DNA from 3 places in the Lysinibacillus sp. EB106-09-02-XG168 genome. Region 2 is predicted to be linked to each of the others. Evidence: riboswitches for the same ligand, from Rfam matches in the RefSeq annotation. Region 2 holds a riboswitch; each other region holds the start of a gene.

Region 1 (9,803 bases), 1.3 Mb from region 2:
GGCATTAATTTTAGAGCTTAATCTTATAAAACTACATGACCCGAAATACAATGTTATGTTGACGGATGATAAAACGTATCCGTATTTAAAAATTACAAATGAAAAACATCCACGACTTATTACAACACGAAAAGTGAAAAAGGATAAGGCAAAATATTTTGGTCCATATCCAAATGCGTATGCAGCAAGTGAGACGAAAAAGCTGCTAGATCGTTTATATCCTCTTCGAAAATGTGTACAACTTCCTTCAAAGGTTTGTTTGTATTATCACATGGGGCAATGTCTAGCTCCTTGTGTGAAAGAGATTGATGTTGACACTTACAACGATATGATTGAAGATATGACAAAATTTTTAAATGGTGGGGTTGAAGAAGTTAAAAAAGAGCTAGAGGTAAAGATGCTAGCTGCCGCAGAAAATTTAGAGTTTGAGCGTGCAAAGGAATTTCGCGATCAAATTGCACATATTGATACAGTCATGCAAAAACAAAAAATCGTATCAAGTGATACAACTAACCGCGATGTATTTGGTTATGCAGTTGAGAAGGGCTGGATGTGTGTGCAAGTTTTCTTTGTCCGTCAAGGAAAGCTGATTGAGCGAGATGTCTCGATATTTCCGATTTATCAAGATGCAGAAGAGGAATTTTTAACGTTCGTTGGGCGCTTTTATGACAAGTTAGAGCATATTAAGCCTAAAGAAATTTTTATCCCTCAATCTATTGATTCGGATATTTTAACGGAATTATTAGAAGTGAAGGTACTTACACCAAAACGAGGGCAAAAAAAAGAGCTTGTTGATTTAGCGATTAAAAATGCTGAAATTGCTGTAGCAGCGAAGTTCCAGCTTATTGAACGTCAGGAAGAACGCACAATAGGAGCATGTGAGGCGCTCGGTGATGCTATGGGCATTTCTGTGCCTTTACGGATCGAAGCTTTCGATAATAGTCATATGCATGGAACAGATGCTGTATCTGCAATGGTTGTATTTATCGATGGAAAACCTGCAAAGAAGGAGTATCGAAAATACAAAACACGTACAGCTGCCAAGCACGATGATTACGGGGCAATGCAGGAAGTGATCCGTCGTCGCTATATACGGGTATTAAAGGAAGGTCTACCTTTACCAGATTTAGTACTAATTGATGGTGGGAAGGGGCAAATGGAAGTCGCGCGGGAAGTATTAGAGGATGAGCTCGGCCTTGTCATTCCAATTGCCGGATTAGCAAAAGATGACAAGCATAATACATCTCAGCTCCTATTTGGTGATCCACCTGAAGTAATTGCATTAAAGCGCACAAGTGATGGCTTCTATTTACTGCAACGAATTCAAGACGAAGTACACCGCTTTGCTATTACTTTCTTACGACAGCAGCACGAGAAGCATGCTATACAATCTGTCCTCGACCAAATAGAGGGAGTTGGTCCAAAGCGAAAACAGCAATTACTTAAGCATTTTGGCTCTGTCAAAAAAATTCGTGAGGCAAGTATGCAAGCCTTACAGGAAGCGGGGATGCCAGCTAGTCTAGCTAGCAATATTCATACTTATTTTCATTCAGCAGAAAATACTACCTCTGAAGGGTAAATGAGATGAATGTAAATGGAATTCCTTTTCGGTGGGTGTCCAAACATCTGTACCTGTCGCTACACTTTCGGTACAAAAGACATTTGCTGAATGAAAATAGAGCCTCCGACGGATGTCATGGAATCAGAAAGGAGTTCTGAGGGGATGTTAGCCTAAAACCATCGTATCCATACGATAACGGCTAACTGACTTGCATCGGTAAAAATACCATTTCTTGTGGTATTACCGAAATGACCGACTTCGTGTCGGCCCTCGTGTTGTTGCTATTGCTTCGCTTTCGCACAAAAAAACATCTGAAGACCTAAGCACAAAGTCGATTTCGGACGTATTATTTATCTGCGCGAAAGCAAAGCGACAGCGGCAATTACGCCAAGGCGAAATTGATTTTAAACAAGAGAAATTGTCAAAGGATTAGACGTATGCTAAGGTTTGTATATAACATAGCTATTCAATATAGCGATTTCATACACAGCATCTTAGTTAATAAGTAGTTTCTACTTATTAAATTGGAAATTCCTTCACTAAGATTCAATTAAATACAATCACTATTTAGTGATGATAGAGGTGCAAGGTTCAAGAGTAGTACATACGAGGACGAACAAGTCCAGTGAAAGTGTATGAAAGGGGAACTTGCCGAAGTGGAGCATCGTTGTTTCCGATGCTGTGCTGGTTTTACATTTAAGAGATGTAAGACTGTCGATTCTAAACGTTTCGGAGAGCTATCACACATGCGCAAGTTACTTTTATTGTACATGTTATAGGCAGCTTTCACGTTATGTGAGAGCTGCCTTTTTAGATTTCTCGAAACAACATTTTTTCAAGGCTGTTACTCTTACCTAAGAGTTGAAGGGTGTTATTTGCTTTTGCGATGTTTTTTTGTGAAAAGCTGCAAAATTATATAGCTACTTTATTATCAGCGAAATGATTAAATACGAAGGAGAATGAAAAGGATGGAGAGAATTGTGATGAAATTTGGTAGTGCTGCATTAGCATCAACTGAACACATACAAGATGTTGCAAAAAAGGTGATTGCAGAAAAGGAAAGTGGTTTTGATATTGTCGTTGTCACTACAGCAATGAGAGGGACGTCTAAAGAATTAGCAAAAATGGCTTGTAATCTATTAGACAAGGCGTCTAAACGTGAACTAGACACACTATTGTCAACAAGCTCACAACTATCAAGTGCATTAGTGGCAATTGCTTTGCAGGAAGAAGGTTACGATGCAGTGTCATTAACAGGCTGGCAGGCAGGTATTCAAACCGATGCGGTGTATGGCAATGCACGAATTAATGAGATAGAAGCTAGTCGAATAGAAGAACAGTTTACTCAGGGGAAAATCGTCGTCGTTGCAGGGGAACAGGGGATCAATAACTCACGGAATATTACGACGCTTGGTAAAGGTGGTGCGGAGACGAAGGCTTTAGCTATTGCTGCAGCATTAGAGGCGAAGTGCGTAGATATTTATACGAATGTGGATGGTGTCTATACAGCTGATCCAAGTCAGATTGCTAGGGCACAAAAGTTAAAAGAAATTTCCTATGATGAAATGCTAGAGCTATCAAACTTAGGATCACAAATTTTACACCCACGCGCTGTAGAAATAGCAAAGAAGTATCAAATCCCAGTTACCATTCGGTCAAACGAAAAAGATACAGAAGGTACTTTATTGAAGGAGGAAGTTAAAATGGAGAAAAATTTAATTGTACGTGGTGTTGCCTATGAGTCAGACGTTATTCGCCTAACGGTAGGGTATGATGCTTATTCTAATGCTTCGTTAGCAGATATGTTCACAATACTTGCAGAAAATCGCATAAACGTTGATATAATCGTACAAGCAATAATTGATGGCTTAAAGCCGACTGTATCATTTACTATTTTAAAAGAGGAGTTCGCGGATGCATTACGTGTCCTAGAAGATAGTAAAGTATCACTAGGGTTTAGTTTTGCTGATTTTGAAATCGGTTTAGCGAAAGTCTCTATTATTGGCTCAGGAATGGCATCTAATCCGGGGGTGGCAGCCCGTATGTTTGATCGTTTACGTCGTGAAGATATCCTTGTAAAAATGGTAAGTACTTCTGAAATAAAAGTATCCGTCGTTGTTCCTCAGGACGAAATGGTTCGCGCAGCAAATGCTTTACATGACGAATTTAATTTAGAACAAGCGCTTTACATATAAAATGAAAGGGATGTGTCATTAAATGGCACATCTCTTTTTGTTTACATTAATTTCATACTTTATCCAATTTCATTGTTATATAATAAAATGTGACATGTTTTTCCAAAAGGGAAGGTGGGAGTTAATATGGAGTTATTCGGTTTATTTCAAAAGCCAGTGGATGAAAGCGTTGAGCAACACAACGATTTAGAAATACAAATATTAAAAAAGCGAATTCTGGAATTAGAACTTGAGCAGGACAGTATTGATGTGAAAAATGCGATTTTAGACTTTGTACTGGCGCATATGGAGTTAATTAATTTTCAAACGGCTCTAAAGGTTCAAAATGTCTCAACAAGTGTAGGGGATATTTCAGCAATGAGTGAAGAAATGTCGTCAAATACAGAAGAGATACTTGCAGTTGAGCAAAATGTTAATGCAAACATTCAAGAAATCAAGCAGCATTCATTACTCCTTGTAGAGGAAATGGAATCGTCCATTATAAAAGGTGAACTGGTTCAGGAGTTGTTGTCTAAAGGAGCTCATTCAACAGAGCAGTTGTATAATGAAATTACTAAAATGGATGATATCGGTAAAGGTGTAACTGGGATTGCTGATCAAACACAACTACTATCCTTAAATGCCTCTATTGAAGCTGCACGTGCTGGTGAGCATGGAAAAGGATTTAATGTTGTTGCGATGGAGGTAGGGAAGTTAGCTAACAGCTCGAAAGGTTCATTGCAAGAAATGACGAAGATTCGATCAGTCATTGATAAGAAACTACATAATACAATAACAAATATTAAAGAAGTTGAACATTATTTAACGGACTTTTTAAGTATCATGAAGAACAATATTACTAATTTGACTGTAACGAGTAAAAATATTAAAGAAGCAGCACATGGCATTGATCAAATAACAATCGCATCAGAAGAAAATGTAATAGCTGTAGGACGTTTAGCGGAAACAACGAAGGAATTATCTCATACTAGTGACTTCTCGGATATAATACAAAATCAAGTATCTGAAATGTTAAAAGCTATCGCCCCTACAATCCGTAAGCCTAAAGAGCAAACGGTAGTTAGCCAATTGGCTGCAAGGTTAATGGATCATGCAAGCTTTTTACGAAATGCTATACAAAAGGCTGGCCATAAAGAAATTATAAAAACGCATCATGAATGTAAGTTTGGGGAATGGTATTATGGCCATTTTGAGGAATATCGGAATTTACCAGAATATCTTCATATAGAACAACCTCATGAATTAGTACATATGGCTGCACAAAAATTAGTGAATGAACTGTCAATCAAAAACTTAGAGGAAATGATTCAATTCTCACTAAATATTTTAGAAGCGTTTATTTCGTTAATAGATGTACTTTTAAAAGAAAGACATGCCCAACTATAAATATTAAAAAGGATTGTCATCCATAAATTTGGAATGACAATCCTTTTCGTTTTATTCTGAAGGAACGGTATTCATGATTCGTTCCTTAACGTCCCATTTAACTGTAAATGTAACGTTCTGTTGCTTTTCACATTTTTCATCATAGCATTCAGTTAAATAACCTTTTGCTTGCTGGATTTGTTCAGCTATAAATCCTGCTTCGAGTCTAAAGCTACGAAGACCGATTTGTAACAGTTCAGGATCATTTGTCAACTGGAAAGTACGTCCATCCTTCGATTCCTTGACAAGTTCTAAATTACCCCAGCAGGCATCTGCGAAAAATGCGATAAGTTCATCTTGACTATTACATGGGAACTTCCGTGCTAGGTCTTTTCCTGCCCAGTAAAGAACATCACCTTCATGTTTACCGAGAATGGAAGATAAAATATAATCGCGAATTATCTCATAGCCAAAAGCTGAGATTGTAGGTGATGAAGTGTTTAACATTTAAATCCTTCTTTCTTAGAATTTTCTTATAATTTGACACTGATAAAGTAAAGATAGATTTTTCGAGAAAAAACGACGCATCATGTACTAGATTGTTTCTTTAATAAGGAATACGAAAAACTCTTAGTTGCCTTGACGCTCGTAGCTCTTGAGAGTACAATAAACATGTCATAATATTGTACCATGATGAAATACACAGTCAATGAAGTATCAGTTACAAAATGATGACTTCTTTTGTTGTGATATTTTAAGTACTAAGGGGGGTAACAGTCTTGTCGAAAGATCGAGAGTTTTTATGGCGTCGCTTACATTCTCTACTTGGTATCATTCCAGTAGGTCTGTTTTTAACGATGCACCTGTTAATTAACTTTACAGCAACAGGCGGAGCAGAAAGTTACAACGCAGCTACCGCAAATATGGAAAAGATTCCATTCCTTATCCTAGTTGAATGGATTGTCATCTATATTCCATTAATGTTCCACGCATTTTATGGTGTTTTCATTGCATTCACTGCTACACCGAATACAGGACGTTTCAGCACATACCGTAACTGGATGTACTCATTACAACGTTTCACTGGTGTATTCTTAGTGATTTTCATTGCATGGCATATTTTCCAAACTCGTATTCAAAAAGCATTTGGTACTGAAGTTGATTACGACATGATGGCAAATATCGTTTCTAATCCATTTATGCTTGGATTCTACATTGTTGGTATTATATCAGCAACTTTCCACTTATCTAACGGTTTATGGGCATTCCTAGTAAGCTGGGGTATTACACAATCTCCTCAGTCTCAAAAGATTGCTACTTATGTAACAAACATTATTTTCGTAATTCTAAGTGTAGTTGGTGTGGCTGCTATTTTAGCTTTCGCTTAATGTAATAGAAGCTACTATAGAGCACATGGCAATCATTGCAATTTTTTAAGAGGAGTGAGAAATAATCATGGCGAAAAGCAAAATAATTGTTGTTGGCGGCGGTCTAGCTGGTCTGATGGCAACGATTAAAGCAGCTGAAGTTGGTACTGAAGTTGATTTATTCTCATTAGTTCCTGTAAAACGCTCACACTCCGTATGTGCGCAGGGCGGAATTAATGGTGCGGTAAATACAAAAGGTGAAGGGGATTCTCCTTGGATCCACTTTGATGATACAGTATATGGTGGGGACTTCTTAGCGAACCAACCACCAGTTAAGGGTATGTGTGATGCAGCCCCTGGTATTATTCATTTAATGGACCGTATGGGTGTTATGTTCAACCGTACACCAGAAGGTCTTCTTGATTTCCGTCGTTTTGGTGGTACATTACACCACCGTACAGCATTCTCTGGTGCAACGACTGGTCAACAATTACTATACGCACTAGACGAGCAAGTTCGTTCTCACGAAGTAGCTGGTTTAGTTAACAAATATGAGCACTGGGAATTCCTTGGTGCAATCGTCGATCCTGACGGCGTTTGTCGTGGTATCGTAGCGCAAGATATGCGTACAGAAGAAATTAAATCATTCCGTGCAGACGCTGTTATTATGGCGACTGGTGGCCCTGGTATTATCTTCGGTAAAACAACAAACTCTGTAATTAATACAGGTTCTGCTGCTTCTATCGTTTATCAACAAGGTGCTACTTACGCGAATGGTGAGTTCATTCAAATTCACCCAACAGCTATTCCTGGAGATGACAAAAACCGTCTAATGTCAGAATCAGCTCGTGGTGAAGGTGGCCGTATTTGGACTTATAAAGACGGTAAGCCTTGGTACTTCTTAGAAGAGAAATATCCTGCATATGGTAATTTAGTACCACGTGATATTGCAACACGTGAAATTTTCGACGTTTGTGTAAACCAAAAACTTGGTATCAACGGTGAAAACATGGTATACCTAGATCTTTCTCATAAAGATCCACATGAGTTAGATGTAAAACTTGGTGGTATTATTGAAATCTACGAAAAATTCGTAGGGGATGATCCACGTAAATTACCAATGAAAATTTTCCCAGCAGTTCACTATTCAATGGGTGGATTATGGGTTGACTACAACCAAATGACTGAAATTCCTGGTTTATTTGCTGCAGGTGAATGTGATTACTCTCAGCATGGTGCAAACCGTCTTGGTGCAAACTCATTATTATCTGCTATCTATGGTGGTATGGTTGCAGGTCCAAACGCAGTAGATTATGTTAAACATCTTAAAAAGCATGCTGAAGATCTTCCACAAGAGATTTTCGATGCTCGCGTTAAAGAAGAACAAGCTAAGTGGGATGCTATCATGAAAATGGACGGCACAGAAAACGCTTACTTGCTTCATAAAGAGCTTGGTGAAATGATGACAGCTACTATGACAGTAGTACGTTACAATGACCAACTTGAAGATACTTTGAAAAAACTTAATGAATTCCAAAAACGTTGGGAAAACATTAACATCAACGATACACAAAAGTGGAGTAACCAAGGTGCTCACTTTACGCGTCAGTTGAAAAATATGATTTACTTAGCGAAAGTAATGACAAAAGGTGCATTATTACGTAACGAATCTCGTGGTGCACACTATAAACCAGATTTCCCGAACCGTGATGATGAGCAGTTCTTAAAAACTACAATGGCGAAATTTGACCCAACTACTGGTGATCCAATTATCACGTACCAAGAAGTCGACGTTTCATTAATTCCACCACGTAAACGTGATTACTCTGCGAAAGGAGACTAAGAATTATGAATATCGCAGCTAATACTGGAAGAATGGTCAAAGTTGAAATTTTACGTCAAGATACACAAGGTGGCAATGGCTACTGGCAGAAATTCGAAATTCCTTACCGTCATGGTATGAACGTTATTTCTGTATTAATGGAAATTCAAAAGAATCCGGTTATGTCAAATGGTGAAAAAACAACACCAGTTGCATGGGATATGAACTGTCTTGAAGAAGTTTGTGGTGCATGTTCAATGGTTATTAATGGACGCCCACGTCAATCTTGTTCAACACTTGTTGACCAATTGACTGAGCCAATTAAACTTGAGCCTATGAAAACTTTCCCAGTTATTCGTGACTTACAAGTTGACCGTGAACGTATGTTCAATGCACTTAAAAAAGTTAAAGCATGGGTTCCAATCGATGGTACTTATGATTTAGGGGAAGGTCCACGTATGCCAGAAGGTAAACGTCAATGGGCTTATGAATTATCTAAATGTATGACTTGTGGTGTATGTATGGAAGCATGTCCAAACGTGTCTGAAAAAGCTTCATTCATCGGACCTGCACCATTATCACAAGTACGTCTTTTCAATACTCATCCAACTGGTGCAATGATTAAAGACGAGCGTTTAAATGCGATCATGGGTGATGGAGGCCTTGCAAACTGCGGTAACTCACAAAACTGTGTAGCTGCTTGTCCAAAAGGTATTCCTTTAACAACATCTATCGCATCATTAAACCGTGCAACTACAGTGCAAATGTTCCGTAACTTCTTCGGTTCTGACCACTACGTTGACTAATAGTACAAGCTTTTACTCCCAAACTCCTTTACACATAATGTGTAAGGGAGTTTTTTTTCTATGGAAAATATCAAATAAATTTATAGATTAACTACTTGTAAATGTCCGATTTGCAAAGACTGATAAAACGCCCACTGACTAATGTTTCGCATGATAGGGAGTTCTCAATAAGGGCATTTTTAAGAAAAACTAAATATGATGATTTAAGTACAGTGTAGAAAGATTTTGTTGCATAAAATAAGGGATTTTTAAATATAACGAGCTAAAATGTAAATTTTCTATGATGGAATAGTATTTTGCTTTATAATGAATATATATTCATTTATCAATCGCTAATTCTATCTATGAAGAGGCGAATGAAAATTAGGGGGATGGCTAAGATGAAAGCAAATTATATCGGAAATTTTCAGGAATGGACTAAGGATTTTGCATTTTTTATTGAGATCCGTGTACGTTTTTCAGAAACGGATATGTACGGTCATATGAATAATACAGTTAGCTTTACATATTTTGAACAGGCACGAATCGATTATTTCCGCCATTTAGGTGTTCTCATGCCATCAGCAATGGATGAAAATATAGAGGGGATTCCGATTGTAGCTGACTTACAGTGTGATTACGTGAAGCAAGTTTTCTTTGATGATGTGCTCAAAATTTATACGAAAGTAGCGACAGTAGGGAACTCAT
Region 2 (9,803 bases):
GTTCAGGTAAAGTCATGATCGATATCGCAGACCGTATTAAAGACGGTGAAGGCTTCGATCACCTACACATTGCTCGTGTAGAACAACTTTACCCATTCCCAAAAGAGCAAGTTGCTGGTATTATTGCTAAGTATCCTAATGTAAAAGAAATCGTTTGGGTACAAGAAGAGCCTAAAAACCAAGGTTCTTGGAATTATGCATTAGAAACATTACACGACCTTTCAGAAGGTAAAAAGCTACGTTATGTAGGCCGTCCTGCAATGAGCTCAACTTCTGAAGGTGATGCAGATTCTCATAAAGCAGCTCAAGCCGCACTTGTAGAAGAAGCAGTTGCTGAGCCTGTAAAGGTTAAATAATCACATATTAAATATTTTTGAGAGCCGGGCTACTTGCTTAGGCAGTAGCCCATTGATGTGCACCAATGCACGTTAATTAAAGGAGGAAATGAAAGTGGCTGAAATTAAAGTCCCTGAATTAGCAGAATCGATTACAGAAGGTAGTATCGCACAGTGGGTAAAAAAAGTGGGCGATCGCGTTGAAAAGGGTGAATTCATCGTTGAACTTGAAACAGATAAAGTAAACGCTGAAATCATTTCTGAAGAAGCAGGAGTTTTAACTCAAATTTTAGCTGAAGAAGGAGATACTGTACTTGTAGGTCAAGTAATCGCAGTTGTAGAAGCTGGCGAAGGTGCAGCACCTGCTCCAGCAGCTCCAGTTGAAGCAGCTCCAGCTCCAGCAGCACCACAAGCAGCACCTGCTCCAGTTGCAGCAGCTCCAGTTGTAGTAGAAACTTCTGGTGAGCGTGTAATCGCGTCTCCAGCAGCACGTAAACTTGCTCGTGAAAAAGGTATTGACCTTGCTGCTGTATCTCCAGTAGATCCGCAAGGCCGTGTACGTGTACAAGACGTTGCAGCTCATGGTACAGCTCCAGTAGCAGCGCCACAAGCAGCTCCAGCAGCACCTAAAGCAGTAGCAGCTGTTGATGATTCACGTGTGACAATTGAAAAAATGAGCCGTCGTCGCCAAACAATTGCAAAACGCTTACTTGAAGTAAAACAATCTACAGCAATGTTAACAACATTCAACGAAGTAGATATGACAAACGTTATGGCTTTACGTTCTCGTAAAAAAGACCAATTCTTCGAGTCAACTGGCTCTAAACTTGGTTTCATGTCATTCTTCACAAAAGCTGTAGTTGCAGCACTTAAAAAATACCCATATGTGAATGCACAAATCGTTGGTGATGAAATTCACTTAAACAACTTCTTCGATATCGGTGTAGCCGTATCAACAGAAGAAGGCTTAGTAGTACCAGTTGTACGTGACGCTGACCGCAAAAACTTTGCAGAAATTGAAGATTCAATTGCAGACTTAGCGAAAAAAGCACGCGACAAAAAATTAGGTTTAGCTGATCTTCAAGGTGGCTCATTCACAATTACAAATGGTGGGGTATTCGGTTCATTAATGTCTACACCTATCATGAATGGTACACAAGCTGGTATCCTTGGTATGCATACTATCAAAAAACGTCCAGTTGAAGTGAATGGTGAAGTAGAAATTCGCCCAATGATGTACTTAGCACTTTCTTATGACCACCGTATTATCGATGGTAAAGATTCTGTAGGCTTCCTTAAAACTGTTAAAGAACTACTTGAAAACCCAGAAGATTTATTATTAAATTCTTAATTCCTGAGTTTCTAAAACCTTGCGAACATTGTTTCGCAAGGTTTTTTTCTTTTGTGGATTATTTGAGGAAGTGAAGGTTAAAGTAATCAGAGTGACGGAAAGAAGGGCTGAAACGACGGATAAAAAGGGTGAAGTGACGGAAAGGAAGTCAAGCGACGGATAAAGCAGCTGAAACGACGGATAAAAGAGCCGAAGTGGTGGAAAGGAAGTCAAGCAACGGATAGAAGGTCCGAAATGATGGAAAGAAGAGCCCAAACGACGTATAAAAAAGCCAAACCGACGGATCGCTTACCCCAACTTTTGCGAAAGCTTCCCTATAATAATGTATATAGTACAAAACTATTATTTGTACAGAACTACAATTTCTCTAAAATATTAAAAAAGAAGTTATGTATTAATTATTTGCGGATTTTCTTTAAAAAGGATAAAAAACCCTAATATTGTAATTAGTCAGAAAAGTAATGAAATTATCTTGACGAATAAGTTAGTTTTATAGTAGTATCTTAATAATCAATTAAATATTCAAACCTCACGTTTTTTCATTGTGAGGTAGAGGCGCGGTATTTATTAGTTCATTGTTGAGTACAAGCAAGCGAAGACGCAATGAAGAAGGAACTATCGCCGAAGTGTAAAAGGAGCTCGTACTTTTATGCTGGGCCTGCAGTGAATAAGTGCAGGACTGTCCTAGTAGATTTTTTCCAGGTTTACTAGGTTGTGCTATCTCGGAATGATGGAATTATAGTGAGGATTTGGGCAACTGTTGAAAAAGTAAGACCTAAGTTCAGAGCTTAGGCTTTTTTAGTACAGTTGTCTTATTTTTTTTACAGAAAAAGGGGGAGTTTTACATGAAAAGAAATTGGTTAGTAGTAATGTTGACCGTAGTGACTGCAATTTTGTTAGCTGCATGTGGTACTAGTGACAAGAAGGAGCCGTCGTCATCTAGTAATGAGGGGGGCAATACGAATAACGAGGAAGCTGGTGGCGAATTCCGTATCGGGATGGAAGCTAGTTATGCTCCGTTTAACTGGACGCAGCAAGGTGATGCAAATGGCGCAGTAAAAATTGCTGATAATGCAGAATATGCAGGCGGTTATGATGTACAAATGGCGAAAAAAATAGCTGAAGGCTTAGGAAAAGAATTGGTTATCGTAAAATTGGAATGGGATGGATTAGTACCAGCTCTACAATCAAATAAAATCGATGCTATCATTGCAGGTATGTCACCTACTGAAGAACGTAAACAAACGATCGACTTCACAGAAAACTACTATACGTCTGATTTTGTAATGGTAATTAAAAAAGGTAGTAAATATGAAAAAGTAACATCTATCCAAGATTTCTCTGGTGCTAAAATCACCTCACAGTTAAATACATCTAACTACACTGTTATTGATCAAATCAAAGATGTAAAAAAACAGACAGCTATGGATAGCTTCCCAGCAATGCGAGTAGCATTAGAAGCTGGAAAAATTGATGGTTATGTAGCAGAACGTCCAGAAGGTATTTCCGCTGCTGCTGCAAACGATAAATTAGCATATGTAAAATTTGAAGAGGGCTTCGATACAGACATTTCAAATACATCGATCGCAGTTGGTTTACGTAAAGGTGATGCAAACCTTGAGAAGATAAATGAAATCTTAAAAGGTATTTCTGAAGATGATCGTCAAAAAATTATGGAAGAAGCCATTCACCAACAACCAGCAGCACAATAATATGATTGCGCGGGCTAGCTACTAGTCCGTGCAATATCAATATAATAGAAACTTTCTAAATAATAATAATGTCTAAGCTACTTGTTTCATATGATAAAAGAAACAGGGTCCCACTGAAAATGGTAGATAGCTAAGACGATTGAACGAAAAAGCAACACGACGTTGTTAGGGGGAACATCATGAGTCTTGAATGGATTATTTCTATTGTTGAGAACAACTGGCAAATGTTTTTACGAGGTGCGTATTATACATTACTTATTTCGATTATTAGTACAATTATTGGTGCACTTATCGGATTTTTCATTGGAATTATGCATACCATCAAAGTTCGTAAAAAGGGAGTAAAATTTTATAGCTTGAAATTCATTAATTTTATACTAACTTGCTATGTCGAATTCTTCCGTGGTACACCAATGATTGTACAAGCAATGGTTGTATTTTTCGGCTTAGATATAGCATTTGGTATTAATATGCACTTTATTACGGCAGGTATTTTAGTTGTTTCATTAAATACAGGCGCTTATATGGCAGAAATCGTACGAGGTGGAATTGTTTCCATTGATCAAGGGCAGTACGAGGCTGCATCGGCTATTGGTATGAATCATGTTCAAATCATGCTACATGTTGTATTACCACAAGTTGCCCGAAATATTTTGCCTGCTACAGGTAACCAATTAATTATGAATATTAAAGATACAGCAGTTTTAAACGTTATTGGAGTTACGGAATTATTTTTCCAAACAAAGTCGATTGCAGGTAATAACTTCCGCTACTTCGAATCTTTCTTCGTAGCATGTGTCCTTTATTTCATCATGACATTCACAGCATCAAGAATTTTACTGTATATAGAAAAACGGCTGGATGGACCAGATGCCTACCAAAAAGAACAGAAAGAAGCAGTATAGGGGGGCTAATAAATGACAGTTATTAAAATAGAGCATTTAAGTAAATCATTTGGGCGTAACGAAGTGTTAAAGGATGTAAATTTCCAAGTAGAAAAGGGCGAGGTTGTCTGCTTAATCGGCTCTTCAGGTTCTGGCAAATCAACATTACTACGCTGCATTAATTTACTGGAAACACCAAGTGGCGGTCAAATTATATACAAAGGTGAAAATATTTTAGATGAAAAGCATAATATCCAAGAATACCGTACACATTTAGGTATGGTATTCCAGCAATTTAACTTATTCAATAATCATAATGTCTTAAAAAATTGCACAGTTGGTCAAATGAAAGTATTAAAGCGTTCGAAGGCAGAAGCCGATGAAGTTGCCCAAAAATATTTGCAAATTGTTGGTATGGATCAATATGTCAATGCGAAGCCACGACAGCTATCTGGTGGTCAAAAACAGCGTGTAGCGATTGCACGAGCATTGTCAATGAGTCCAGAAGTAATGCTGTTTGATGAACCGACGTCAGCCCTTGACCCAGAAATGGTGGGTGAAGTCTTAAAGGTAATGCGGCAGCTAGCGGATTCCGGCAATACGATGTTAATCGTTACACATGAAATGGAATTTGCCAAAGAAGTAGCGGATCGCGTTGTCTTTATGGATAAAGGTGTTATTGTAGAGGAAGGGCCTCCAACACAGGTTTTAGTAAACCCTCAGCATGAACGGACAAAGGCGTTTTTAAAACGGACATTAAGATAAAAAAGTTTACGCGTTTGGTAATGAATAACTAAAAAAAGTGAGTCCAAACGAATTTTATTAATAGTCAATATATAATTTGTAACAATGTATTTTATTTGTGATTTAGATATAATCAGGGCTACTTCAATCTAGGAACTTTCTTCCACTGATAGCGTCAATTTATGCAGTTATGGAGGTAGTATTTTGAAAAAATTATGTATTCTATTTACCGTAATTAGTGTTCTATTACTTGGATGTTAGCAAGAAAAAAGCTATAACGTATGGGATTCATCAACACAAAGTCAAGAAATTATTGATTCAGCGATAGAAAGGCTTACTTTTTGAGCTGCAGTCCGTCTAATTCTTATAATAATTGAATGACAAAAAATGTACACTACTAAAATTGAATTTAGTAATGTACATTTTTAATTTGTTTACCGAGTTATTTTCTAGAATTCCATTCTGCGTATAAAATAAAGCAAATTGCAAATGCAACGGCCAGGATAAAAAACCATTGCGGTACACCACCAAAGCTCATGTTAACACCTCGAAGTAAATTTTTTTATTAGTAATCTCCATTCATTCAGACCCCCATCTTTGCATGTATTGGGATGAGAGCTACAGTGAAATATCTACTGAATTAAGACATGTCCTCAGACGAATTGTTTATCTGTGCGACAGCACCTATTACGCCAATGAGAAATTAATATGGTTAAAAAAATGGATAGTTACGGAGAAAATATGGTCATCTATGGTTTTTTTCTCCACAAGCGTACAAAAATATTATAAAATAAGCTGTATACATTAGCTTCGTGCTAGTAAAGAGAGGTAGAGAGATTATGTTACATTTAAAATGGAAAGATGCTCCAACGGTACGTACAGTTACTTGTAAGCATACAAATGCATCAAAATATTTAGTTTCAAACGTATTAACAGTAGGGCAACAATATGATGTAAAAAATGAAACAGAAGAGTTCGTTTTTATTATCGATAACACTGGTAATATTGGTGGCTACTATAAAGATTATTTTGAATAAGCAAATCAATTTCGCCTTGGCGTAATTGAGTCCGAGTTTTCATTCAATCGGTTTGAATGAAAACCAAAAGGTGGTTCAGATGATTTCTGAGCCACCCTTTTTTGTTGATTAAACTTAATTATCCCTGCTTAAAGGTTTTTAATTCAGCAACTTCTTGTAGATGCTCTTTTTCCTGCTCTGTAGCTGTATGAAGGGCGAATACATCTTGGATAGCTGACTTCAGCTCAAGCTGTGTTTCTTTGAATTTTGATACTTGCTGTGCAAAGGAAGGGCTCGTAAAACGATCATTTGCACGAGATAATTTTTCCTCTAGCTGCGCGTAGCGATGATCCATATGCATAGACAACATGATAGCTAACTGATTTTTCCAAAGTGGAATAAGTGTAACGATTGAAAATTCTATTTTTTCCGCTAGTGTTTGATTGGACTGTTGGATCATGCGTATTTGTGGCGCAGTTTGTAAGGCAACTTGCTGAGAAACTTGTAAGTCATAAATACGTTGATCTAGACGTTCGATTTGAGCGGCAAAATCATTAAGCTGTTGGACAGCTAGTGGCTGTTTTGATGCCTGTACACTTGTCACTTTTTCTGGAAGTTCTACTTCAATGGCTTGCTGCTTCTTCATTTGTCCAGCTGCTATAGCAGTCGCTAACTCTTCAAAGTATCCTCTATTATGAGCATACAGTTCTTCTAGCATTTCTACATCTTTAATCATTTGAAGCTGTGCACGTTCAAGCTGAACACCAATTCGCTCTACTTGGATACTAGTACGTTCAAACTCCGTTAATGTTTGCTTAATAGTAGGCTCAACTTTACCAAACATTTTTTTTAAAAAGGACTGTTTTTTTGGTTCTAATGCGTTAGGGTCCACTCGGTCTAATGTATGCATTAACGAGTCTAGCATTTGGCCAATTTTTGTGACGTCTTTTTGTTTTACTTGTGCAAGCATTCGATCAGCAAATTGTGAAAGTGATCGTTGCGAATCTTGCCCTAAGGACAGGACTGATTCGAAGTTTGTCAGGTCAAGCTGACTAGCATATAAAAGTGCACGACTTTGTGCAAGAGGCGATAGCGTTTCATACGTCGCCATCGTCTCATTATTTGTAGTCTCTAAATAAGATTGCACAAGAGGGGAAATACCTTGTATTGTATTTAGTTGAAATGCGTGTTCATTTGCCGTCACTTATCATCGCCTCGCCACTCCAATTGTTCTTTTCGTCGTACATTGGAACGATTCGCAAATTCGATTTCCATTTGAAGATGGTCGATGTCGTTGGAAAGCGCATCCTTTAAATCAATTTGAATCGTATCATTTAAATCTGTTAGTGTTTCTCTTGTTTTAGATAATGTAATTTGGATTTCCTTATCTTTCACAGGCTGCCTTGATAACATCGTATATTTATCCGTTAATTCAACAGCGGATGGGAGATGTGCATAAAAAAACTGTTCAACATTATAAAATTTTCGTGGATCTGTTTTGACAATTTTCACGATATTTTTTGAAATACGTGTCATTTCAAGTAATTGCTTAAATGCAGAAATAGAACGTACACGTAAGTAGTTTTGACTTAATGTTTGTATGTTTTTATTGGCTGCTTTAAGTTGAGTTTCAATATGTTTGTATTCTTCTTTTGTTATACCGGCTAATTGCATGAAGTTCTTTTTCTGTCTATGTTTCAACAGCGTCGTACTTGACGCGTATGTTCCAGCGAACAATAAACTACCAAGTAAGTATCCTGGTGTTGCCGCAAATGCTGCGATAGAAACAGTTGTGAGAGAAAATAAGAGGCTAGCGGTATGTCTAGAGAAAAACTGTCCGACACTGAGCATGTTTCTTCCTCCTAGCATTTAAATATGTCTATCTTCTTATACGAAATAATCGACATAAAGTTTCAATGAAAAATAAAGCTTACATAAATTTTACTGCTATTTATAAAGTTTCTCAATAATATTACTTTAGAACAGGGAATTTCCTTATCTTTTTAATAGGCACAGTGGAAAGAAGTCGGACCAAACAAAAATCGCCATCGCTAGTTCCAGATATTCATGGAGAGGTTGAAAACTTTAACTATTAAAGATTTTTTATTATTGCATAATCAAATCGTAGCTATTCATATTATTCGCAAATTGTTTGTCTTGCTTCACTTTCGCACATATTTTAACGTAATGAATTCTCAATAGTTTGAATGTCATTTTGTGTTAGTGAAATGTTTCTTAGCTAATTTTTTGTGAGAGATGAGGATCGAACTTAAAAAATAAAGTATAAATAATAAAATTTTGTTAAAAATTGATATTTCGGGGATTGTTAAGTAAAAAAATATTTTTTATATAAAACTATTTACACATAGTGAATATGGTGTTATAAAAAGAGAATGATAATTGTTATCAAATGAATTGATGGAGGCTTTCAAGTGTTTTTTAGATGTAACAAAAAAACGATTGGCTTACTAATGGTAGTTTCATTACTTTTCTTATTAGTAGGTTGCAATTCAAAAGAGGCGTCAAATAAAGATGCAAAAGATGTAACCGAATCAAACAGTATCAAACATGAAATGGGGACGACAGAAGTTCCGACAAATGCTAAAAAGATAGTTGTTTTAGAACTTTCTTTTGTGGATGCCTTACAAGGTGTTGGTATTACACCAATTGGTATTGCAGATGATAATAAAATGGATATGATTGAGAAGCTTGTAGGCGATAAAATAAACTATACTTCTGTTGGTACTCGTGAACAGCCAAACTTGGAAGTTATTAGCTCACTTCAACCAGATTTAATTATTGCGGATGTACAACGTCATAAAAACATTTATGAGGACTTACAAAAAATAGCGCCAACGATTGAATTGAAAAGTCGTGAGTCAACATATACAGAAAATATTGATTCATTCAAAACAATTGCGAAAGCTGTAAATAAAGAGGCTGAAGCTGAGAAACGTCTTAAAGAACACGATAAGAAATTGGATGCTTTAAAAGCTGAGTTAGCTGATGAAAAAGGAAAAAGTATTTTAACAGCAGTTGTTCGTGATACTTCTTTCCAAGGACATACTGCTTCTTCTTATGATGGTGAACTTTTAGAGAATTTAGGCTTTGAAATTGCTGCAAAAAGTAATGAAGCTTATGTGGAAATCAACTTAGAGCAACTTTCAACAATCGACCCTGATATTTTAGTGTTAGCGCAGAATGAAGGGAAATTGGTGATTGATGATTGGAAGTCAAATCCTCTTTGGAAAAATTTAAAAGCTGTGAAAGAAAACAAAATTTTTGTAGTAGATCGTGATTTATGGACTCGTTATCGAGGGGTTATTTCATCTGAAGCAATTGGTGATGACCTTGTTAAACAATTAAAAGATTAATTTCTTTACTAAAAGCGAGAGTGTTGATAAAACAACATTCTCGCATTACTTATTTTTAGATATGTTTTCAGTTAAAGGTGTGATACAAACAATGGGTTCTAAACGAACATTGAATATATGGGTCGTTGCAATTATAAGTCTATCTTTACTTTTAATTGGTTTATTTTTACACCTTAGTGTTGGTTCGACTATTATGAACATCCATACAATTTTTAATGCAATCTTTCAAATAGATCAATCAAGAGAAACAACGATTATTCAAACACTACGTTTACCTCGAACAATACTTACGGTGATGGTAGGGGCTGCATTAGCAGTAGCAGGAGCACTGATGCAAGCTATTACACGAAATGCACTTGCTTCTCCAGAAATCTTTGGTGTCAACGC
Region 3 (9,803 bases), 2.0 Mb from region 2:
GATAACGTATCTGGGAGCAATTGAAAACTCTCACTAACAGCACAAAAAATTGCTGTGACAAATATAGTCGATAAAACAATTGCACTAAAGGTAAAAAGAACAACTATGGCTAGCTTTGAAGCAATTAGTTTTTTTCTATTGATTGGGTACATAAAGGCTACAGTGATCGTTTTATATTTAAATTCCCCAATAATAAACTTGGCGATTAACACACTAGCAAAAATAATAAATACTGCTCTTACAAATGAATCTATCATGCCTAATGCCGTCTGATAAGTTCTAAAATCTACATCTCCTTCTACTTTAGTGATAAATATAAGCATAAATATAACAGCTAGTATTACAAAATTTGCGAAGACAGCTCGTTTTATATATAAACCAATATGATATTTTTTCATTTCTAAACGCATTAAATTAAGCACTAGTGACACCTCCATTGATTAACTTCAAGAAATAATCCTCTAATGAGCTTGTTTTTTTGCTAATGCCCTCAATTTCAATATCATGCTCAATCAATGTTTTAGATAGCACCTTTTGCGAAGCTGTCAATTCATAAATTCGAATACAATTGTCATCCACTAGTTTGAAATTAGTAATATTTAATGTACTTTCTAAAATAAAGGCAGCCTTTTTCCCATCATTAACAATCAATTCTATATAATTTGACTGACTACGATTGACAGCGTCCATAGATACTTCCTTCATTAATCTCCCATCCTTAATAACTCCAACTGTATCTGCCAACTGTTCAATTTCACCCAAAATGTGGCTAGAAATCATAATAGTAATGCCATACTCTTTACAAAGCATCTTGAATAACTCCCGAAGCTCTTTAATGCCGACTGGATCTAGCCCATTAATCGGTTCATCTAAAATAAGTAGTTCCGGCTTCGTAATAATTGCACGTGCAATACCCAAGCGTTGTTTCATTCCAAGTGAAAAGTCTTTTACACGTTTATTTTCCGTGTTTGTTAGTTTTACTAAATCTAGAACATGCGCGATTTCTTTCTTGTCATAATAGCCCATATATTCGCAATGTAATTCTAAAGTTTCCTTTGCCGTTAAATTTTCATAAAAAATTGGGTATTCAATAATTGTCCCCATCCTTTTCAGCACTTCGTATGAGCGGTCATTTAATTTCTCACCAAAGATTTCAATATCTCCACTCGTTGGCTTCGTAAGGTTTGTCAGCATTTTCATGACTGTCGTTTTTCCGGCACCATTAGGACCTAAAAAACCGTAGATCTCTCCTTTTTTCACATGCATAGTAACAGCAGAAACGACTTCTTTCCCCTCAAACACTTTCGTAAGCTGATTTGTCTTCACAATATATGTCATGTAAATCTCTCCCTTACTTTTAACTATCCTTATTATAAAAAATGAAACTCTCTAATTTATTAATGGATTCTTACAAATTTCTTAAGCGCAGAAGAAAAGCCTGTAAAGCATTTTAAATGCTCTACAAGCACGGCTGTTCAATACATCATTCGTTTTAAAGAAATTGTAAAAATGGTCTTCTCATATGGAATACTGGAAAGCTGGATAGAGCCATCCATTAATTCTACAAGACGTTTTGTAATCGTTAAGCCAAGTCCACTCCCTTGGAAGGATTTATTTCTAGAATCCTCAAGCGTATACATTCTTTCAAAAACATTATCGATATGATATTCGTCAATCCCTTTACCACGATCCCATACATCAATATAAATATTCGTATCATCAGTTCTTACTGTGAGTCCAATGATGTTTCCTGCCGCCCCATAGGCAATCGCATTTGACAATAAATTATTCAAAACTCTATCTAATGCTTCTTCATTACCAAGTGCATATACAGATATCTCCGGTATTGTTATATCAATCTCTAATCCCAATGACATGACCATATCGTAAAATGATAAAATGTTTTTACGGCAAATTTCATTTACGTTAATTTTTGTCATTGGGTAATCTGTATCTCCAGCCTCCAATTTTGCCAAATCAAAAAATGTATGGATTATTTTTAATACTTCCAATGTTTTCGAATGAACGCCAGTGAGCAAGCGCTGCCGCTCTTCGTCACTAAGTGATGGCTGTAGCTGCAGCATTTCCGTATAACCTAGCACAACAGTTAAAGGTGTTTTAAGATCATGCGAAATATTGGCCAACATTTTTTTCATGGAATCTTCCATTTTTAGATGTGTTGCTTGCACTTTTTGGTTGTGGTCTAACAATGCATTCATCGCGATTAGTAGCTGCTGTAATTCTTGATTAGCTGTCGATACTAAAATCTTTTCGTTCGATTGTTCATCAATGATTATTTGCAGCTTTTGATGCATGTATTGAATCTCAGCATCTTGTTGTTTCTTTGCCTTCATCTGAAAAATAATAATTCCTACTAGTAATACAATAATTAGCAATAGACATATAATCATGATGAATGTTTACCCTTCAAATTTGTAGCCGATCCCCCAAAGCGTTTTAATATACTTAGGGTTGGACGGATCGTCTTCAATTTTTTCTCGTAATCTTCTTATATGTACATTAATAATATTTTCATCTCCATAGTAAGCATCTTTCCAAATCAATTGATAAATTTGCTGTTTCGTAAAAACTCGATTACGATTTGTCACGAATAACGTTAAAATAGCAAATTCCTTTGACGTGAGCTTTACATTTTGTCCATTCCTCTCAACCGAAAAATTAACAAGGTCTATCGATAAGTTGTCTATCTTTACTATGTCTGCCTTATCCTCTACTTGACTGGAGTATTTTGTAGCTCTTCTTATTGCGGCTTTGACACGTGCCGAAAATTCCAGCATCGAAAACGGCTTGGCAATATAATCATCTGCCCCTAATCCTAACCCTAATGCTTTATCAACATCACTATCCTTGGCTGACATGATGATGATTGGAAGTGATGCTTGCTCTCTTATAATTTTTAAAACTTCTAATCCATTAAGCTTCGGTATCATAATATCCAAGATTACTAAATCAAAGGGATTGTTTAAACAATTTTGTAATGCTTCTTCCCCATTTACTGCAGAGGTGACAAGGAATCCCTCCATCGTTAAATAACTCTCTACCATTTCGCGAATGGCTTCGTCATCTTCTACTAATAAAATGTGCTTTTGCACTTCCATGCACCTCTATTCTAAAATGTAAAAATTTCATTTTATTGACTCATCACCATAACGATTATCTCAAGATGTGGTCCTTTATTAATTGAAGCGGTAATAAACTAGTTTCATACAAATCACCTGTGATAGTAATAACTAGTTCTTCCTTTGGCCAAATAAAAATATATTGCCCCCCAAAGCCTAATGCAAAGAAATATTGATTATCTTCCGAAAAAGCTTTAGTTTCATTCTGTTTATTTACCCACCAATGCATCCCGTAATAACCGATTTTTTCATAAGTCATTAAATTCGGCTTTATCGAATGATTAATCCAATCCTCTGAAACTATCCTTTTCTCGTTATATACGCCTTTCTTTAAAACTAAGAGCCCCACTTTCATCATATCTTCTACCTTTAATAAAAGACCATCTGCCCCTTTACTAATTTTCTTCTTATCCTCGTACCACTGATATTCTTGAATACCTAATGGTTGAAATAAATAACGATTGGCAAATTCTTTTGTTTTCATATTCGTAACTTGCTGCAATATAGCAGATAGTATATGGGAGCAACCCGAGTTATAATTCATATTCGTACCCACTGGATGTACCATCGGACGATTTATTATAAATTTTACTATATCAGAATGAAATACCATAGGAGCAAAATAATTCCATTCTCCGAATTCTGGGAAATCTAACCCTTCCGTCATTGTTAAAAGGTGATATATTGTCATATCCATTTTACGTTTGTCGTCTTGCCGTTCGAATAGTTCAGGAAAAAAAGAATGAACAGGTGTATGAACAGATTCCAAATATTTATGATCAATTGCAATACCAAATAGAATTGAAAGAATACTCTTTGTACAAGAATTAATTTTATGAAGCTTCTGTTGTTGTTTCTTGTTTTTATAGTATCGAAATGTCGTTTTACCGTGACTATTAATCAAAAAGGTATTAATCTTTTCTTTTTTTAATCTGTTTTGTAAAAATGGATAGTCTATCATCTTTCTCCCTCCTCTGATTATTTGTCTTCACCTATTAAGCTTTTACGTGTGGTTGATTTCCGTTCCGGCCGGGCGCTTTCCTGGGGGCACCCAGCCGGAACGGAAATCACCTAATATACAGAGCGTATATTTTTAAAAACGTCATCCACAACTTTCGGCTATAAACCTTAATTTACCATTTTTTCGTTTTCGTTTCATAGATATTTTGCGAAATAGTAAAAAAGCTGCTCCATAAACCATCATTCAATGGATTATAGAGCAGCTTTAATATTAGTCTTCCAGCTTTAAATCACATTGCTCAAGCGGAAGCATTTTCGTTTTATGCTTAATTTTATAGCCAAGCCATAACAGTAGGAACAGTGGAATACCGATATACGAGACAAGAACTCCGTACCAATCTACTGAACCACCCAAAAAGGCATTGTAGTTTTGTCCAATAACAACAATCATACAAACCGTAAAAGCAAATAGCGGACCGAATGGGAATAGTTTTGCTTTATACGGCAACAATTTCGGATCTAAGCCCTGTACGTCGAACGCTCGACGGAAACGGTAATGGCTAAATGCAATTCCTAGCCAAGCAATGAAGCCTGACATCCCAGAGGCATTTAGAAGCCACATGTAGACCACACCATCACCAAAGAATGAAGCTAAAAATGCTAGAGAGCCTACAGCTAAAGTCGCCAGTAATGCGTAAATTGGAATACCTCGACGGCTTAGTTTAGTGAAAAATTTCGGTGCATGTCCATCTACTGCTAATTGCCAAAGCATACGAGAAGATGCGTACAGCCCTGAATTCCCTGCTGACAGCATTGCCGTTAGAATGATAGCATTCATCAATGATGCGGCAAAGGCAATTCCTAAATTATCGAACACCAGTGTAAACGGTGAAACAGCGATATCTTCAGATAGCAAACGTGCGTCTGTAAACGGAATCAACAGACCAATTGCACCGATCGCTAAAATATAAAATAAAAGAATTCGCCAGAAAACGGACTTAACAGCTTTCGGAATATTTTTACCAGGATCATCTGTTTCACCTGCTGTTATTCCAAGTAATTCTGTTCCTTGGAACGAGAATCCCGCAGCTAAGAAAATACCAAATGTAGCAAGGAAACCACCGTGGAATGGTCCATCACTAACAAAGAAATTCGTAAAGCCTACCGGAGCGTTTCCTCCTAAAATACCAAATATCATTAAGAAACTGATGATAATAAAAATGATTACAGTTACAACCTTTATCATGGCAAACCAATATTCACTTTCACCATAGCTTTTTACCGATAATAGATTGAACGTTAAAACAACAACAATAAATAAAACAGTCCAAAGTGCTGATGAGCTATCTGGGAACCAATATTTCATAATCAATGATACAGCAGAAATTTCTGCCGCAATTGTAATTGCCCAGTTGTACCAATAGTTCCAACCAAGTGCAAAGCCTAGAGCTGGATCCACAAATTTTGTAGCATACGTACTAAATGAGCCCGATGATGGCATATAGGCTGCCATTTCGCCTAAGCTTGTCATTAAAAAATAAACCATGATACCGATTAATGCATAAGCAAGAAGCGCACCGCCAGGGCCTGCCTGTGCAATGGCACCACCACTAGCTAAAAACAATCCTGTACCGATTGTACCGCCTAATGAAATCATTGTAATGTGACGGCTTTTTAATTCTTTTTTCAACTTTGGCGCTTTATGGCCGAGCTGATTGACTTTAATTTCACTCACAATTTAACTTCCTTCCTTTTAAGAGGCGAAAAAAATGCCATCACATGAACGGCAGTGATGGCTAAGTAAATCCTCTGTTCTTTCAAAATGATAGCTCAACACGTTATCCAAACGTGACAGTTCTGTTCCTTTCGGAGACAGCCCCAGCATGAGGTTTTCAAGTCCCCTCACACTTCGGCAGTATTTCCTTTCAACTAATATCTTAAATGCTTGTCATTTCCATTAGCATACTCTTAAATACCGCGACCTCTACCTCAATATAAACATGAGGCATATTATTAAATTTATGATGAATATTATTCTAACATATGACTTATGGCATTTCAATAACTCGAATAACATTCTATATTTTGCGAATTTTCAACTATTTTTATTGTTGTGATAAAGTGGTATAGTGGTTCAATCATAATTGTTCTAACAGGGGGGGATTTATTTGACTACTCATGAACATACCGATACTTATCCTAGCAGGAAAATTAACTGGAAAGGTACAACCTTATTACTAGTGATCGGCGTAATTTGTATTGCCTCGACATTACGGATGCCGCTAACAGTTGTTGGACCTATTATTTCCTTTATCCGAGAAGACCTCGGCATATCCTATGCATTAGCGGGCTTTCTAACAACAATCCCATTGCTAGCATTTGCAATTATCTCACCTTTTGTACCAATTGTCGCACGTAAAATCGGGCTAGAACTAACATTATTTTTATCGACTATTCTTTTGGCATTAGGGATTGTACTACGCTCCCTCGGCACAACTAGTTTGCTCGTATTTGGCACTGCGCTAATTGGTATAGCCATTTCATTTGGTAACGTACTTATTCCAGGATTACTTAAATTGAAGTTTCCTTATCACGTAGGTTTGCTTATGGCATTTTTCACTATGTCGATGAATTTGACAGCTGGGCTCGGCGCTGGCATTAGCTATCCTGTTGCCCATTCATCCATTGGCTGGCAAGGTGCACTTGCAGTCGCACTTGTTCTTGTAGCGTTAACCATTTTAATTTGGATTCCACAGTTGAAATTTAATAAGCCTGAGCCTAATGTTAAATCTACGAAAGAGCGTACACCTTTATGGAAATCACCTGTTACTTGGGCAGTAGCGGGAGCTATGGGATTTCAGTCGTTATTATTCTATACAACTGCTGCTTGGATTCCTGAAATATATATAGCACAAGGATTAGCTGCAGATCGTGCAGGATGGATGTTTTCCATCATGCAATTTTCACAAGTCCCAATGGCCTTAGCTGTGCCTATTATCGCTAGTAAAATGATATCTCAGCGACCTCTCGTATTCATGTTTACGGCATTTTACTTAATTGGCTTTATCGGACTAGTAATGGAATGGACCAACCTCGCTATACTTTGGATGGTGCTACTAGGCTTAGCCGGAGGAGCTTCATTCTCATTAGCAATGATGTTCTTTACATTACGTACCCGTACAGCTTTTGAGGCAGCTGATTTATCAGGTTTTGCACAATCATTAGGGTATTTATTAGCCGCAATCGGTCCAATCTTATTCGGTTATTTACATGATATATTTGGTGGCTGGGATATTACTGGTTGGTTATTTGTTGTCGTAGCACTCATACTCTTCTTATGTTCATTTAGAGCTTCTAAAAATGAATATATAAATTAAAAAAGGTAGCTCATAATCTTATCTCAGCAGGTGTGGACACTCGCTGAAATAAGTTAACGTGAGCTGCCTTTCTCTTTCAATAAGGTGGTTTCTGATAAAAATAGTTAGGTGTATTGTAAACATTAACATAAGGCTTGTGATAAATATGAGTTGTAGCTGGCGAAAGAGGTGGAATCAACCATGTCCAATTGCCTGTAACCTCTCGATTTGCTGCTGTTTCTGAGTCCTCAAACAATTTAAATTGCTGTGCAGCTGTATGATGATCTACAATGCTCACACCATCTTTTTTAAAAGAATGTAGAACGGCCATATTCAGCTCAACTAATGCTCGGTCACGCCATAGAGAAGCCTGTTTAGTTGTATCAAGGTTAAAAATTTCTGCTATAGCAGGTAGCATATTATAGCGCTCATGATCTGCTAAATTACGTGCCCCGATTTCTGTACCCATATACCAACCATTGAATGGAGCTGCCTCAAAGTCGATACCTGCCATTTGGAAGCGCATGCTCGAAATAATCGGCACTGCATACCATTTTAATCCTAGCTTTTCTACTTGAGAAGATTCTGGGTGGCGAATCGGTACCTCTAGTACATATTCGTCAGGGATCAAAAACACTTGTGGCTCTCTGTCATCCACCTGTACGACAAGCGGAAGCACATCAAATGCTGTTCTCTCACCTTGCCAGCCAAGTGATTCACATACTTTTGTAAACGCAACGGAATGCGGATCACCAACGATTCCAGATTCCGTTTCATAGCCAGCATAGCGGATTAGCTGATGATTCCATATACGAACTCGCCCTGGTGCAAAAATCGTTATTGTCGGACGAATTTTCCCATCGTTTGTTGCGTATTGAATATGTTTAAGCAAAGCGTTGAAGATATCCTCTTCATGTGAAAGATCACGGGCATCTTTAACATGCAGCGATTGCCAAAACAATCGACCAATACATTTATTACTATTACGCCACGCGACTTGTGCACCAAAGATTAGTTCTTCCGTTGTCGGTGTATATTCTCCAGTTGTTTTAATATACTGTAATCTATTTTCTAGCCATGTTTTTGACTCGTTTTGCTCTACTTGATAAAGTTCTAAAAATCGTTGTACTTCATGTAAATTCATATCGAACTCCTCCATCTACCCTCATATTAGAGGAATGGAACTATTATCACCACGAAAAAATCTGCAAAAAAACATACATATTTTATATATGAAATACTTTGTTCAATATTTCTTATCATTTTGAGGGATTAGGGAAAAGATAGACACCTTCGCTTCAAGTGCTATTATGAGAATTTCGGGGGATTATAGAGGACAAAGCCTTTTTGTATGTAAAAATTGGTTATACAAGAGATATCTTCAGTTGCAAGTTCGATTTTATTTATCATGATTAAGCCCTTCGCAATACTTAGGAATAGACGTTATTACACGACCATTAGAAATAAAACTTCCTTAACACAAAGGGTGATCCTTTTTAGCTTTTAATTGGCATAAAAAAAGCATGTTACACAAATGTGCAACATGCTTGATGACCCCTACGGGATTCGAACCCGTGTTACCGCCGTGAAAGGGCGGTGTCTTAACCACTTGACCAAGGGGCCGTGGCTCCGAAGGCAGGACTCGAACCTGCGACAACCTGATTAACAGTCAGGTGCTACTACCAACTGAGCTACTTCGGAATAATGGTGGGCCTAAATGGACTCGAACCATCGACCTCACGCTTATCAGGCGTGCGCTCTAACCAGCTGAGCTATAGGCCCATTATTTTGGAGCGGGTGATGAGAATCGAACTCACGACATCAGCTTGGAAGGCTGAGGTTTTACCATTAAACTACACCCGCAAATGGTGGGTCAGGACGGAATCGAACCGCCGACACTTAGAGCTTCAATCTAATGCTCTACCAACTGAGCTACTGACCCGAAAAAATATGGAGGAGGTAGAGGGATTCGAACCCCCGCGCGGTGTTACCCGCCTGTCGGTTTTCAAGACCGATCCCTTCAGCCAGACTTGGGTATACCTCCGTAATATATAAATGGTGGAGCCTAGCGGGATCGAACCGCTGACCTCCTGCGTGCAAGGCAGGCGCTCTCCCAGCTGAGCTAAGGCCCCTTGTTAGGAAAGATGGTCGGAATGACAGGATTCGAACCTACGACCCCTTGGTCCCAAACCAAGTGCTCTACCAAGCTGAGCTACATTCCGATACTATTAGGCTTTATTTGGCGCGCCCGACAGGAGTCGAACCCATAACCTTCTGATCCGTAGTCAGACGCTCTATCCAATTGAGCTACGGGCGCATTTATAAAAACTGATGAGCCATGAAGGAC

What was found. A riboswitch is a leader RNA that binds a small molecule or an ion and turns the genes downstream of it on or off. The one in region 2 is predicted to bind lysine.
Positions count from the first base shown of each region.
Region 1: another riboswitch for lysine. It lies ahead of AC3WSO_RS18340 (aspartate kinase); the one in region 2 lies ahead of AC3WSO_RS12045 (transporter substrate-binding domain-containing protein).
Region 3: another riboswitch for lysine. It lies ahead of AC3WSO_RS02300 (amino acid permease); the one in region 2 lies ahead of AC3WSO_RS12045 (transporter substrate-binding domain-containing protein).

Region 1 covers NZ_JBYTDN010000003.1:3,585,176-3,594,978, reverse strand. The annotation lists gene uvrC (excinuclease ABC subunit UvrC) at 1-1,579, shown strand, start outside; lysine riboswitch at 2,131-2,309, shown strand; gene AC3WSO_RS18340 (aspartate kinase) at 2,530-3,756, shown strand; gene AC3WSO_RS18335 (methyl-accepting chemotaxis protein) at 3,883-5,142, shown strand; gene AC3WSO_RS18330 (YslB family protein) at 5,194-5,628, opposite strand; gene AC3WSO_RS18325 (succinate dehydrogenase cytochrome b558 subunit) at 5,901-6,509, shown strand; gene sdhA (succinate dehydrogenase flavoprotein subunit) at 6,577-8,331, shown strand; gene sdhB (succinate dehydrogenase iron-sulfur subunit) at 8,337-9,116, shown strand; gene AC3WSO_RS18310 (acyl-CoA thioesterase) at 9,497-9,803, shown strand, end outside.
Region 2 covers NZ_JBYTDN010000003.1:2,275,856-2,285,658, forward strand. The annotation lists gene AC3WSO_RS12035 (2-oxoglutarate dehydrogenase E1 component) at 1-356, shown strand, start outside; gene odhB (2-oxoglutarate dehydrogenase complex dihydrolipoyllysine-residue succinyltransferase) at 451-1,686, shown strand; lysine riboswitch at 2,229-2,414, shown strand; gene AC3WSO_RS12045 (transporter substrate-binding domain-containing protein) at 2,532-3,398, shown strand; gene AC3WSO_RS12050 (amino acid ABC transporter permease) at 3,578-4,303, shown strand; gene AC3WSO_RS12055 (amino acid ABC transporter ATP-binding protein) at 4,316-5,047, shown strand; gene AC3WSO_RS12060 (DUF6501 family protein) at 5,866-6,063, shown strand; gene AC3WSO_RS12065 (toxic anion resistance protein) at 6,182-7,246, opposite strand; gene AC3WSO_RS12070 (5-bromo-4-chloroindolyl phosphate hydrolysis family protein) at 7,243-7,893, opposite strand; gene AC3WSO_RS12075 (ABC transporter substrate-binding protein) at 8,514-9,416, shown strand; gene AC3WSO_RS12080 (FecCD family ABC transporter permease) at 9,499-9,803, shown strand, end outside.
Region 3 covers NZ_JBYTDN010000003.1:227,658-237,460, reverse strand. The annotation lists gene AC3WSO_RS02325 (ABC transporter permease) at 1-422, opposite strand, end outside; gene AC3WSO_RS02320 (ABC transporter ATP-binding protein) at 415-1,338, opposite strand; gene AC3WSO_RS02315 (sensor histidine kinase) at 1,476-2,411, opposite strand; gene AC3WSO_RS02310 (response regulator transcription factor) at 2,421-3,113, opposite strand; gene AC3WSO_RS02305 (serine hydrolase domain-containing protein) at 3,175-4,101, opposite strand; gene AC3WSO_RS02300 (amino acid permease) at 4,372-5,835, opposite strand; lysine riboswitch at 5,919-6,095, opposite strand; gene AC3WSO_RS02295 (CynX/NimT family MFS transporter) at 6,269-7,477, shown strand; gene AC3WSO_RS02290 (nitric oxide synthase oxygenase) at 7,554-8,600, opposite strand; tRNA gene AC3WSO_RS02285 (tRNA-Glu) at 9,008-9,079, opposite strand; tRNA gene AC3WSO_RS02280 (tRNA-Asn) at 9,081-9,157, opposite strand; tRNA gene AC3WSO_RS02275 (tRNA-Ile) at 9,162-9,238, opposite strand; tRNA gene AC3WSO_RS02270 (tRNA-Gly) at 9,246-9,319, opposite strand; tRNA gene AC3WSO_RS02265 (tRNA-Phe) at 9,323-9,398, opposite strand; tRNA gene AC3WSO_RS02260 (tRNA-Ser) at 9,408-9,500, opposite strand; tRNA gene AC3WSO_RS02255 (tRNA-Ala) at 9,513-9,588, opposite strand; tRNA gene AC3WSO_RS02250 (tRNA-Pro) at 9,602-9,678, opposite strand; tRNA gene AC3WSO_RS02245 (tRNA-Arg) at 9,697-9,773, opposite strand; tRNA gene AC3WSO_RS02240 (tRNA-Lys) at 9,789-9,803, opposite strand, start outside.